Regions from separate parts of the Pantoea sp. SGAir0184 genome, predicted to be linked through region 1. Evidence: predicted binding sites of a transcription regulator. Region 1 holds the regulator's gene; each other region holds the start of a gene.
What was found. The regulator ArgR, encoded in region 1, controls arginine synthesis, uptake and breakdown. The targets are predictions, from matches to a motif close to ANTGAATAAAAATACANT.
Positions count from the first base shown of each region.

Region 1 (3,140 bases):
TTTTTGCCCAGCAGCAGCGGCTGCGAGAAGAAGCGCGCGTACTCGCCGTCGCCTTCCACATAGGCGCATTCAACGACATTGGCTTCGCCCTGCAGCGCACGAATCAGCGACAGACCAAAGCGCGCAGCCGCCTGGCCCATCGACAGCGTCGCCGAGCCGCCACCGGCTTTGGCTTCCACCACTTCGGTACCGGCATTCTGAATACGTTTCGTCAGGTCGGCGATCTCCTGCTCGCTGAAGCTGACGCCTTTAACCTGCGACAGCAGCGGCAGAATGGTCACGCCTGAATGCCCGCCGACCACCGGCACTTCAATCTCCGTAGGCTGTTTGCCCTTCAGGGCAGCGACAAAGGTGTTGGCGCGAATCACATCCAGCGTTGAGACGCCAAACAGCCGGTTTTTATCGTACACCCCGGCTTTTTTCAGCACTTCGGCGGCAATCGCCACCGTGGTATTTACCGGGTTAGTGATGACGCCAATCAGCGCTTTTGGCGCGGTGGTCGCCACCTGTTCAATCAGGTTACGCACGATACCGGCGTTGACGTTAAACAGATCGGCGCGGTCCATGCCAGGTTTGCGTGCCACACCGGCCGAGATCAGCACCACATCGGCGCCGTGCAGAGCCGGCGTGGCATCTTCGCCACTGAACCCTTCGACTTTCACGGCAGTAGGAATGTGGCTGAGATCAACCGCGACGCCTGGCGTCACCGGGGCAATGTCATACAGTGAGAGGGCTGAACCTGCGGGTAATTGGGTCTTGAGCAGCAGAGCGAGTGCCTGGCCAATACCACCAGCTGCACCGAGAACGGCAACTTTCATCCTGAACTCCTTATTAAGGTGGGGCAGAGATATGCCGGAAATCCATCAGGTTACGAGTTTAATCAACTTCTCAGGCGATAGCGACACACCTGTCGCGCAATAACATTACGCCGCAATCGGCTCCCGAGACATCTCCACTTCAGAAGTCGCCTGAATGATCCAGTCGCAGCCAGAAGACTATGGACGGCAATGATCATCGTTTTGTTGTTACCACTTCAATAATATAACAACTTTGCAACCTTCGCTTTGCGCGCCAGCGCGCGATTTTGGTGCAGGATAAAACTCTGTTATCATGCCCGCCCCACACGCGCATGCCGTGAATTCACGCATCCGCTTATTGCATAAAAATTCATCTAAATGCATAATAATTTATCTGCGACGGGCCTGTTGCCTGCTGCAACCCTCTTTTATTGGTAGCTTATGCGAAACCCATCTAAACAAGACGATCTGATAAAGGCGTTTAAAGCCTTACTGAAAGAAGAAAAGTTCAGCTCTCAGGGCGAAATTGTCCAGGCGCTGCAGGAAGACGGCTTCGGCAACATCAACCAGTCAAAAGTTTCTCGTATGCTGACCAAGTTTGGCGCGGTGCGCACGCGTAACGCCAAAATGGAGATGGTGTATTGCCTGCCTGCTGAACTGGGCGTGCCCACCACCACCAGCCCGCTGAAGAATCTGGTGCTGGATATCGACTATAACGATGCGCTGGTAGTGATTCATACCAGCCCGGGCGCAGCCCAGCTGATCGCCCGCCTGCTCGACTCCCTCGGCAAAGCCGAAGGCATTCTCGGCACCATCGCCGGTGACGACACCATCTTTATTACGCCAGCGCGTGCCTTTACGGTGAAACAGCTGTATGACGCCGTGCTGGTGTTATTCGAACAGGAACTATAAAACCCTGTATGTTACCGGCGGTTCACCTGCCGGTAACCTTGCCTGCCCGCCCGCGTTTCTCCCGCTGTTTTATCGCCAACACCTTACAAAATAACCGCTTAGCCATATTCCGCCGGGTTCTCAATACGCGAAAGTATTGGTACGACCTTTTCGCCTGCTTAACCCTTTGCGCTATTTTACGCTGCTTTACAATTAGTGCTTAGCGGTTATCTCTTGCTTTTAGCGCTCAGCCAGCTTGATCAACCACATTGTTTCGCACAAAAAGATAATTTGATGCAGATCATTGTTTTTGCATGGAAATACACCCTCCTGGTTAAGATCCAGGCGGTTTTAATAACTTTGCGTTATAAAAATGTGCCATAAGGATAAAGAATTACAACCAATCATTATTAGCGGGATATTAATTTCATGGGTGATTAGATCTATACTTCTTTTCGTGATGCAAATCACACGAAATCAAAAAGAGAAAAACAGAAGACGAGGAAAAATACCATGAACGTTAAAACTACTATCGCCACCCTGAGTGTTCTATCTGCCCTGTCATTTGGTGCTTTCGCCGCAGATTCTATCAACGCCGAACAGGCAGCGAACCTGCAGCCGGTCGGCACCATCAGCGTCAGCGGCATTGGCGGCTCACCGATGGATATCCATCAGCAGCTGAACGCCAAAGCTGAAGCGCAAGGTGCTAAAGCCTATCGCGTTGTTGAGGCTTATAACGACAACAGCTACCACGCAACCGCGGAACTTTATAAATAAGTTTGCCGGAACAAGATGCAGTGTGAACGGCGACCCGTTTGAGAGGCGTTTGCCTCTCAGGTTGCCCACCCCATTTCAGGAGAGTGAATCATGAAAACCAAGTTATCTATTGCTGTACTGAGTCTGGCTTCCGTTCTGTCTTTTGGCGCCAGTGCTGCTACCCTGGTAACCAACACCCAGGCAGAAAATCTGCAGCCGCTGAATCAGACCATTAGCGTGAGCGGCGTCGATGGCGACCAGACCAATATCCGTCAGGAACTGTCCCAGAAAGCCGATGCTCAGGGTGCCAGCCATTACCGCATCATTGAGAACAATCAGGACAACACCTTCCACGTGACGGCTGAACTGTACAAATAAACTTTAACTATCGATCCGGCGTTATGCAGTCGCCGGGAGAAGATCGACGACCCGCTTACCCTCTTCGTGCCGCAGGTTGTTGATTCTAATGAGGAGACGAATTATGAAAATCAAAACAACCATCGCAACCGCTACGCTGCTTTCTCTGTTCGCTTTTGGCGCTTCGGCTGCCCAACTGGTAACGGATGAATCCGCGCAGAATCTGCAATCTACCGGCCAGACTATTACCGTTAGCGGAACAGGCGGCTCACCTATGGATTACCGCGCTCAGCTTTCTCAGAAAGCCGATGAGCAGGGTGCCAGCGCGTATAAAGTGAT
Region 1 covers NZ_CP028050.1:405,419-408,558, reverse strand. Annotated here, with positions in the region: gene mdh (malate dehydrogenase) at 1-818, opposite strand, end outside; gene argR (transcriptional regulator ArgR) at 1,239-1,709, shown strand; gene yhcN (peroxide/acid stress response protein YhcN) at 2,202-2,465, shown strand; gene C1N60_RS01940 (YdgH/BhsA/McbA-like domain containing protein) at 2,556-2,822, shown strand; gene yhcN (peroxide/acid stress response protein YhcN) at 2,926-3,140, shown strand, end outside.

Region 2 (3,140 bases), 300 kb from region 1:
GCGGAATATTGTTCGTTCATGTGACCCTGACACCCTTATCGTCTTAAATATAAAACCTCTATACCCAACGGGCATAACATCGTCTTTTATCTAGCCACGGTTCTTCCTGTTCGTCAATTGACTTAAATTGCCGGTATCGTGCTGCTAACTATCGGAAATTCATCGAATTTAATTGACAGGAGGTGGGATAAGTTATTCTTATTATCAAATCCCGGATAATGACGGGGCAATTTGCTGATTTCGCAGTGAAATGCCCCATCTTTTAATCATCAATGGCAAAAATGCTGCACAACCTGAGTGATAAGCGCATGAGTCGGCTTAATAAATGCGGTATCAATAAACTCGTCTGGCTGATGCGCCTGATTGATGGATCCAGGCCCTAACACCAGCGTCGGGCACAACTGCTGGATAAACGGCGCTTCGGTGCAGTAATTCACCACTTCTGTCGGCACCCCCAGCAGCTTCTCCACCACCTTCACCAGTTCATGATCGGCCGGGCATTCGTAGCCGGGAATCGGCGGATGCAGCTCACCGACAGTCAGACGGCCCGGCCAGCGCGCGCTCACCGGTGCCAGCGCTTCATTGAGTAAACCGTCGAGATCGCTCAGCGTCAGTCCCGGCAGCGGACGGATATCCATATGCAGCTCACAGCAGGCGCAGATGCGGTTCGCCGCGTCGCCGCCGTGGATATGGCCAAAGTTCATGGTCGGATAGGGAATGGCGAAGCCGTCGTGGTGATAGCGCTCTTTCAGCGTATTACGCAGCTGCATCAGCTGAGTAATGGATTCATGCATCAGCTCGATAGCGTTCACGCCGCGCGCCGGATCGCTGGAATGACCGGACTGACCCTGAATGCGGATGGCGTGCGACAGATGGCCTTTGTGGGCGCGCACCGGTTTCAGCGACGTCGGTTCGCCGATGATGGCGCAGTCCGGCCGCAGCTGGGTCGATTCAGAGAAGTATTTCGCGCCGGCCATCGTGGTCTCTTCATCGGCGGTGGCAAGGATGTACAGCGGTTTGCTGAGCTTCGTCACGTCAACGTCACGCAGCGCATCAAGAATAAAGGCAAAGAAGCCTTTCATGTCGGCGGTGCCTAAGCCGTACAGCTTGTTGTCGTGTTCGGTCAGGGTGAAGGGATCGCGCGTCCAGCGGCCGTCGTCATACGGCACGGTGTCGGTATGGCCCGCCAGCAGCAGGCCACCTGCGCCGCTGCCGCTGCGCGCCAGCAGGTTGAATTTGTGGCGCGTACCCGGCACCGGCTGGACTTCCACGCTGAAGCCGAGATCGCGGAACCAGCCCGCCAGCAAATTGATTAAAGTTTCATTGCTCTGATCCAGCGCGCTGTCGGTGGCGCTGATCGACGGTGTTGCAATCAGCTGGCGGTAGAGTTCGATAAAAGGTGGAATTTTTGTCTTCACTGTTGACGGTCCCTGGGTTAGGATGTATCAATATTAATGCATTAATAGTGAATAAAAATACATTAACGTCGTCTGCATGTGAACTGAAAAAAGCTGCAAACGGCATCGTGGGCAACGGGGCAATGCCGCGACCCGATACGTGTGACTGTAATAAGGTATACAGCCTGATGTTGAATACGCTGATCGTTGGTGCCAGTGGTTATGCTGGCGTAGAGCTTGCCACCTACCTGAATCGCCACCCGCATATGAACATAACCGCTTTGGCGGTTTCAGCGCAAAGCCCGGATGCCGGAAAGTTACTCTCCGATCTCCATCCGCAGCTGAAAGGCATCGTCGATTTGCCATTGCAGCCGCTGAGTGATGCCGCAGAGTGGGCCGGCAAGGTCGATGTGGTGTTCCTCGCCACCGCACACGAAGTCAGCCACGATCTGGCCCCGGAATTCCTAAAAGCCGGCTGCGTGGTGTTCGACCTCTCAGGCGCGTTCCGCGTTAATGACGACGGCTTTTATCAACAGTATTACGGTTTCAGCCATCAGCACCAGGCGTGGCTCGACAAAGCCGTTTACGGCCTGGCCGAATGGAACCACGAGCAAATTAAAGACGCGCAGCTGGTGGCGGTGCCGGGTTGCTATCCGACCGCCGCGCAGCTGGCGCTTAAGCCGCTGATTAAGGCTGGCCTGCTTAATCCGGCTCAGTGGCCGGTCATCAATGCCACCAGCGGCGTCAGCGGTGCCGGACGTAAAGCCAGCGTCACCACCAGCTTCTGTGAAGTCAGCCTGCAGCCGTACGGTCTCTTCAATCACCGTCACCATCCGGAGATTGTGGCCCATCTCGGCACGCCGGTGATCTTCACGCCGCATCTCGGTAATTTCCCGCGCGGCATTCTGGAAACCATCACCTGTCGTCTGAACGCCGGCGTGAGCCAGCAGGATGTGGCGGCGGCGTTCCACAGCGCCTACCACGACAAACCACTGGTGCGGCTGTACGACAAAGGCGTACCGGCGCTGAAAGGGGTGGTTGGCCTGCCGTTCTGCGATATCGGCTTTGCCGTGCAGGGCGAGCACCTGATTGTTGTCGCAGCGGAAGACAACCTGCTGAAAGGCGCCTCCTCACAGGCGGTGCAGTGTCTCAATATTCGTTTCGGCTTCCCCGAAACGCTGTCTCTGATTTAACGGACGGATAACCTGACCATGAGCAATCCTCTGATCATTAAGCTGGGCGGCGTACTGCTGGATAGCGAAGAAGCGCTGGCGCGTCTGTTTGATGCCCTGCTGGCGTACCGCACGCAGTATCAGCGTCCGCTGATCATCGTCCACGGCGGTGGCTGCCTGGTGGACGAGCTGATGAAGAAACTGGCGCTGCCGGTGAAAAAGAAGAACGGTTTGCGCGTGACGCCAGCCGATCAGATCGACATTATTACCGGTGCGCTGGCCGGCACCGCCAACAAAACGCTGCTGGCATGGGCGAAGAAGTACGGCATTGGCGCAGTGGGTTTATGCCTCGGCGATGCCGGCCTGGTGAACGTGGCACAGTTCGATGAGGAACTGGGGCATGTTGGCAACGCCACGCCGGGTAATCCGCAGCTGCTCAATACGCTGCTGGATGCAGGCTATATGCCGGTGATCAGCTCGATTGGCATCACCGACGGCGGCGAACTGATGAACGTCAACGCCGACCAGGCCGCGACCGCGCTGGCGGCGACGATCGGTGCCGATCTGGTGC
Region 2 covers NZ_CP028050.1:106,170-109,309, forward strand. Annotated here, with positions in the region: gene ppc (phosphoenolpyruvate carboxylase) at 1-20, opposite strand, end outside; gene argE (acetylornithine deacetylase) at 270-1,418, opposite strand; gene argC (N-acetyl-gamma-glutamyl-phosphate reductase) at 1,586-2,590, shown strand; gene argB (acetylglutamate kinase) at 2,609-3,140, shown strand, end outside.
Region 2: a site for ArgR is predicted at 1,465-1,482, ahead of argC (N-acetyl-gamma-glutamyl-phosphate reductase). Genes of this name have one in related genera too.

Region 3 (3,140 bases), 1.0 Mb from region 1:
GGGTGCTGGTTGGCGCCATCGCCGGCGTTAAGAATCGGCACGCCGCCCGAAAACTCCGTGGCCAGCCGCGCCGCCCCTTCCTGCGGATGGCGCATCACGATGGCATCCACATAGGTGCCAATCACCGAGATGGTATCGGCGAGGGTTTCCCCTTTCTTGCCCAGCGAGGTGTTGCTGCCGTCGGCAAACCCCACCACCGACGCGCCCAGCCGGTGCATCGCGGTTTCAAACGACAGGCGGGTGCGCGTTGAGGCCTCAAAGAAGCAGCTGGCGATAACGTTGTGTTTCAGCAGCTCCGGCTGCGGATGGGCTTTCAGCTGGGCGGCGGTATGCAGCACCAGCTCCAGCTCATCGCGGTTGAGGTCGTTGATGGAAATAATGTGCTTGCGATATAGCGGGTTGGCCATAGCTCTCTCCTCTGCGCTGCCGGATTGCGGACAAAAAAAAGCCCCTTTACAGGGGCTTTCTGGCGATCGATGAATGACGGAAAGAAACAGGTGTGCCGCCTGCATTCAGGCGTACGGGAGCGGCAAATTGTGCGCTGCGCTGTTGCATGTTTCCTCCGGCAAATTGTGGCGCATTATACGCATTCACTGAGCCGCATCAAGCAGAAATCACGCGCGAGGTAAACGTTTGCGCTGCGCAGGCTTAGCGCTGGCCCAGCGTTGCTACCATCACCGCTTTGATGGTGTGCATGCGGTTTTCCGCCTGGTCAAACACGATGCTGTGGTCCGATTCAAACACGTCGTTGCTCACTTCCATGCCGTCGTGCAGGCCATACTGTTCCGCCATCTGGCGTCCGAGCGTGGTCTGGTCATCATGAAACGCGGGCAGGCAGTGCAGGAATTTCACCTGCGGATTGCCGGTCAGCGCCAGCATCGCGCTGTTCACCTGATAAGGACGCAGCAGGGCGATGCGCTCTTCCCACACCGATTTCGCTTCGCCCATCGATACCCAGACGTCGGTATAGATGAAATCAGCACCCTGCACGCCTTCGGCAATCTCTTCTGTCAGGGTGATTTTGCCGCCGGTGTGCTGCGCTGCCGCGCGGCACTGCGCCACCAGCTCCTCTTCTGGCCAGCAGCCTTTCGGTGCCACCAGCCGCAGATCCAGCCCCACCAGCGCTGCTGCTTCCAGCATACTGTTGCCCATGTTGTTGCGCGCATCGCCGACGTACACCAGCGTCATCTCGTTCAGCGCTTTGCCCGGCAGATGCTCCTGCATGGTTAGCAGGTCAGCCAGCAGCTGCGTCGGATGGAACTCGGTGGTCAGGCCGTTCCACACCGGCACGCCGGCATATTCGGCCAGCGTCTCTACCAGCGCCTGACCGTAGCCGCGATACTGAATGCCGTCATACATGCGTCCCAGTACGCGCGCGGTGTCTTTCATCGACTCTTTATGGCCGATCTGGCTGCCGCTCGGGCCGAGATAGGTGACGTTAGCGCCCTGATCGTAGGCGGCAACTTCGAAAGAGCATCGGGTACGGGTCGAGTCTTTTTCGAAGATGAGCGCGATGTTTTTGCCTTTCAGGTACTGGGTTTCGCTGGCGTTTTTCTTTGCCTGTTTTAATTCACTGGCGAGTGATAACAGACCGGTGATTTCGGCTGGGGTGAAGTCCAGCAATCTCAGGAAATGTCTCGAATACAGCTGACTCATACTGCGCTCCGCATTACATCAATAATGAATTAAAATTCAATCTAACCGTATGAATATGCATTTTCAACCCCAGCGCTAAGAAACTTTCTGTTTTGTGTAGTGGCGCGCGAGGCAGTGTGGGAAAATAATTGCATTCACTGCCACTATTTTGAGGACACGCCCATGGCATACGAAGCATTGCTGGAAGAACAGCGCGAAGAGACGCGCCTGATCATTGAAGAGTTGCTGGAAGACGGCAGCGATCCGGATGCGCTTTACACCATCGAGCATCATCTCTCCTGCAACAACTTCGACTCGCTGGAGAAGGCCGCGGTTGACGCGTTCAAGCTGGGCTATGAAGTCACCGAGCCGGAAGAGCTGGAGCTGGAAGACGGCAGCACCGTGATGTGCGTCGACATCCTGAGCGAATCGGCGCTGAAGCCGGAACTGATTGACGCGCAGGTCGAGCAGCTGGTGAATCTGGTCGGGAAATACAACGTCGATTACGACGGCTGGGGCACCTACTTTGAAGATCCGGATGCCGAAGATGAAGACGACGGCGAAGAGACCGACGACGAAGACGATGACGGTGTGCGTCACTAAGCCCTGACGGGCGGCTCGTGCCGCCCGGTAATTTTCCTGCCAGCAAAGAACCTCCGATGAATTACGCTTCGCTATTAGACCCCATTCACCAGTTTTTACAGTGCCGCACGCCGCAGGCGTGGATTGATGAAGCGCGCAAGCCGGAAAATCTCACGCTGCTGCTTACCGATCACATGGTATGCGAGTTGAAAGCGGCGCAGACCGCGGTGTGGCTGATTCGCAAATACGTCGCGGATAAACCCAGTGGCGACGCGATTCTGGCGTGGCTGCAGCCGTACGAAGATTTTATTTTCGGCGAGAATCACGACAGCGATTTTATCAATGCCCACAAGAATCTCAGCAAAAGCATCATTGTGCGCAATGAACTGCCGTGGGCTGATGAGATGGTGGAAAAGATGGTGCTGCTGATCAAAGAGGAGCTGCACCACTTTTATCAGGTGTGGGAAATCATGCAGGCGCGCGGTTTGCCCTATCGCAAGATCACCGCCAGCCGCTACGCCAAAGGGCTGCTGCGTGAAGTGACTACCCATGAACCGGATACGCTGGTGGATAAACTGATTTGCGGTGCGTATATCGAAGCGCGTTCCTGCGAGCGCTTCGCCAGCCTGGCGCCGTACCTGGATGCGCAGCTGGAGAAGTTTTACATCTCACTGCTGCGTTCCGAAGCGCGCCACTATCAGGATTACCTGACGCTGGCGGCACAGATTTCACCGAAGGATATCGCACCGCGCGTGCGGGCGATTGGGGCAGCGGAAGCGCGCTTGATCAGCGAACCGGACACTGAGCTGCGCTTTCACAGCGGCGTGCCGGCGTTTTGATTTGGTGCGCGCGGCGAAACTTCCTGACCCAGCCTTCAGGCGTTGTCTTACTACCCTCTTTAGCTTCGCATACCTTCTGTGTAA
Region 3 covers NZ_CP028050.1:3,621,037-3,624,176, reverse strand. Annotated here, with positions in the region: gene pyrB (aspartate carbamoyltransferase) at 1-407, opposite strand, end outside; gene argF (ornithine carbamoyltransferase) at 649-1,656, opposite strand; gene rraB (ribonuclease E inhibitor RraB) at 1,819-2,238, shown strand; gene C1N60_RS17200 (tRNA isopentenyl-2-thiomethyl-A-37 hydroxylase MiaE) at 2,295-3,056, shown strand.
Region 3: a site for ArgR is predicted at 1,680-1,697, ahead of argF (ornithine carbamoyltransferase). Genes of this name have one in related genera too.

Region 4 (3,140 bases), 550 kb from region 1:
CGGCATGGGCGATGACGGTGCACAAATCACAGGGTTCGGAGTTTGACCACACCGCGCTGGTGATGCCGGCTCAGTTCCTGCCGGTACTGACGCGCGAGCTGATTTACACCGCCATTACCCGGGCGCGCAGCCAGCTAACGCTGTTCAGTGATGAAGCGGTATTCCGGCGCGCGGTGCAGCTGCGCACGCAGCGGCGCAGCGGGCTGCTGGATCGCTTAGGGGGAGAAGAGGGTAGATGATTGCGCCGCCGCGGAGACTTTCCCTCAGCGGCGCTTTGATGAGCAGTGGCGCTTAGCGTAAGTCTGCCATCAGCACTTTGGAACGACGCTGATAGTTGTACATCTGCTTTTTGCTTTCAGGCAGCGACTCAATATCCACCGGCGTGAAGCCGCGCTCCTGGAACCAGTGGATACTGCGCGTGGTCAGCACGAACAGCTTCTTCAGCCCCATCTGCCGCGCCTGCAGCGCTACGCGCTCCAGCAGCAGCTCGCCGCGTGACGAGCTGCGATAGTCGGGGTGCACCGCCACGCAGGCCATCTCGCCGATTTGCTCGTCCGGGAACGGATAGAGCGCTGCGCAGGCGATGGTCATGTTGTCGCGCTGAATAATGGTGAATTTGTCGATCTCCATCTCCAGCTGCTCGCGTGAACGGCGCACCAGAATGCCCTGCTGCTCCAGCGGACGAATCAGTTCGAGAATCCCGCCGATGTCGTTGATGTTGGCGCGGCGAATCTGCTCGGCCGACTCCATGACAATCTGCGTACCGATACCGTCACGCGAGAACAGCTCCTGCAGCAGTGCGCCATCTTCCTGATAGCTGATCAGATGGCTGCGGCGCACGCCGCTGCGGCAGGCTTTGACCGCGCCACGCAGGAAGCGCACGGTGCCGGAGAGAAAATCACCGTCGCTCTCCATTTCATCAATCCGCGTCTGCGCCTCGTTCGGGAACAGCTCGGAAATGATGGTGCCTTCGCGATCGGTTACGCCCTGTTCAGAGCAGAAACCGATCATCTTCTCGGCTTTTAGCTTGATCGCCAGCTGCGTCGCCACCTCTTCCGAGGTCAGGTTAAAGCTTTCGCCGGTCACCGAGACCGCCACCGGACCCAGCAGCACAATGGCATTGTTATCCAGCTGACGATGGATCGCCTCTTCGTCAATGCGGCGGATGCGGCCGCTGTGGCAGTAATCGACGCCGTCATCCACGCCCAGCGGCTGAGCGATGATGAAGTTACCGCTCACCACATTAATATGCGCGCCCTGCAGCGGCGTATTATTCAGGCTCATCGACAGACGCGCCGTAATATCGAGCTGTAAACGCCCAGCCGCCTGCTTCACCAGCTCCAGCGATTGGGCATCAGTCACGCGGGTGTGTTTGTGATAAATCGGCTCCAGCTGCTGCTGCGCGAGGCTGGCATCGATCTGCGGCCGCGCGCCATAAACCACCACCAGGCGAATGCCGAGACTATGCAACAGGCCGATATCGTTAACGATGCTGGAGAAGTTCTCATGCTCGATGGCCTCGCCACCCAGCATGATGACAAACGTCTTGTCACGGTGGGCATTAATATAGGGAACGGTATGGCGAAAACCCTGAACCAGTTCGGTACTGCGTTCCTTCACGGCAAACCCTCTGTGAATGGTTATTCGAAATTTATGTATTTTTATGCTCTTTCGCCGCTTTTTGCAAGCATCGGACCTGACGTTACTTTACGATTTTCCTGATGCAAGCCACGCTAACAGACTGCATTATCTGATTTTTCCGGCAAGACAAGACATTCCTCATTGAATAAAGTTTTCGCCTTCTGCTCGTCAACTGACGATTTTTTAGACATAACACAGTAGCTGGAGCGGCATGTCCGAAGCTTTTACCCGAAGACGACTTTTACAGGGCGCAGGTGCGCTGTGGTTGCTGAGCGTGACGCGCAGCGGTTTTGCGGCCAGTCAGCACATTGTGGCCGTGCGCATCTGGCCATCCTCGACTTACTCGCGCGTGACGCTGGAATCCAACGTCGCGCTGCACTATAAGCAGTTCACGCTGAGCAATCCCGAACGGCTGGTGATCGATATCCAGAACCTGCATATCAACAGCGCGCTGAAAGGCATTGATAAGCTGGTGCGGGTGGACGATCCCTACATTAAAACCGCGCGCGTCGGTCAGTTTGATCCCACCACGGTGCGCGTGGTGCTGGAGCTGAAGCGCAGCGTGGCACCGAAAACCTTCACCCTCGATCCGGTCGCCGGTATTCGCCACCGGCTGGTGGTCGATCTCTATCCCAGCCAGTCGTCACAGGAAGAGGATCCGCTGCTGGCGTTACTGAAGGATTACAACCAGGGTGAACTGGAGCGCGATCAACCGGCGCAGGCGCCGCTACCGGGTAAAGCCGGGCGCGATCGACCGATTATTATCATGATCGATCCCGGTCACGGCGGGGAAGATCCCGGCGCGCACGGCAAGTACAAAACGCGCGAGAAAGATATCGTGCTGAAGATTGGACGCTATCTGAAAGCGCTGATCGACAAAGAACGTAATATGAAGGCTTACATGACGCGCAACGAAGATGTGTTTATACCGCTGCGCGTGCGGGTCGCGAAAGCGCGCAAGCAGCGCGCCGATCTGTTTGTCTCAATTCACGCCGACGCCTTTACCAGCCGGGCGGCGCGCGGCTCTTCGGTCTTCGCGCTCTCCACCAGCGGCGCAACCTCGGCCGCCGCGCGCTTTCTCGCCCAGACGCAGAACGAAGCGGATTTGATCGGCGGGGTCAGCATGAGCGGCGATCGCTATCTCGACCACACCATGTTCGATATGGTGCAGCGGCAGACCATCAGCGACAGTCTGAAGTTTGGCAAAGAAGTGCTGACGCGCATGGGCCACATTAACCACCTGCATAAACGCACGGTGGATCAGGCCGGCTTTGCGGTGCTGAAAGCGCCGGATATCCCGTCGATTCTGGTGGAAACGGCGTTTATCAGTAACGTTGAAGAGGAGCGGAAGTTGCGTACGCCGCGCTATCAGCATCAGGTGGCGGAAGCCATTCTGCACGGCATCAAGGCATATTTTGACAAAGGCGGCGTGCTGGCACGGCGTTAGGGCAGGGCGGCAGCGATGCCGCTTTTTACCGGGCGCAGAAACAAAAAAACAC
Region 4 covers NZ_CP028050.1:953,219-956,358, forward strand. Annotated here, with positions in the region: gene recD (exodeoxyribonuclease V subunit alpha) at 1-239, shown strand, start outside; gene argA (amino-acid N-acetyltransferase) at 292-1,620, opposite strand; gene amiC (N-acetylmuramoyl-L-alanine amidase AmiC) at 1,853-3,088, shown strand.
Region 4: a site for ArgR is predicted at 1,653-1,670, ahead of argA (amino-acid N-acetyltransferase). Genes of this name have one in related genera too.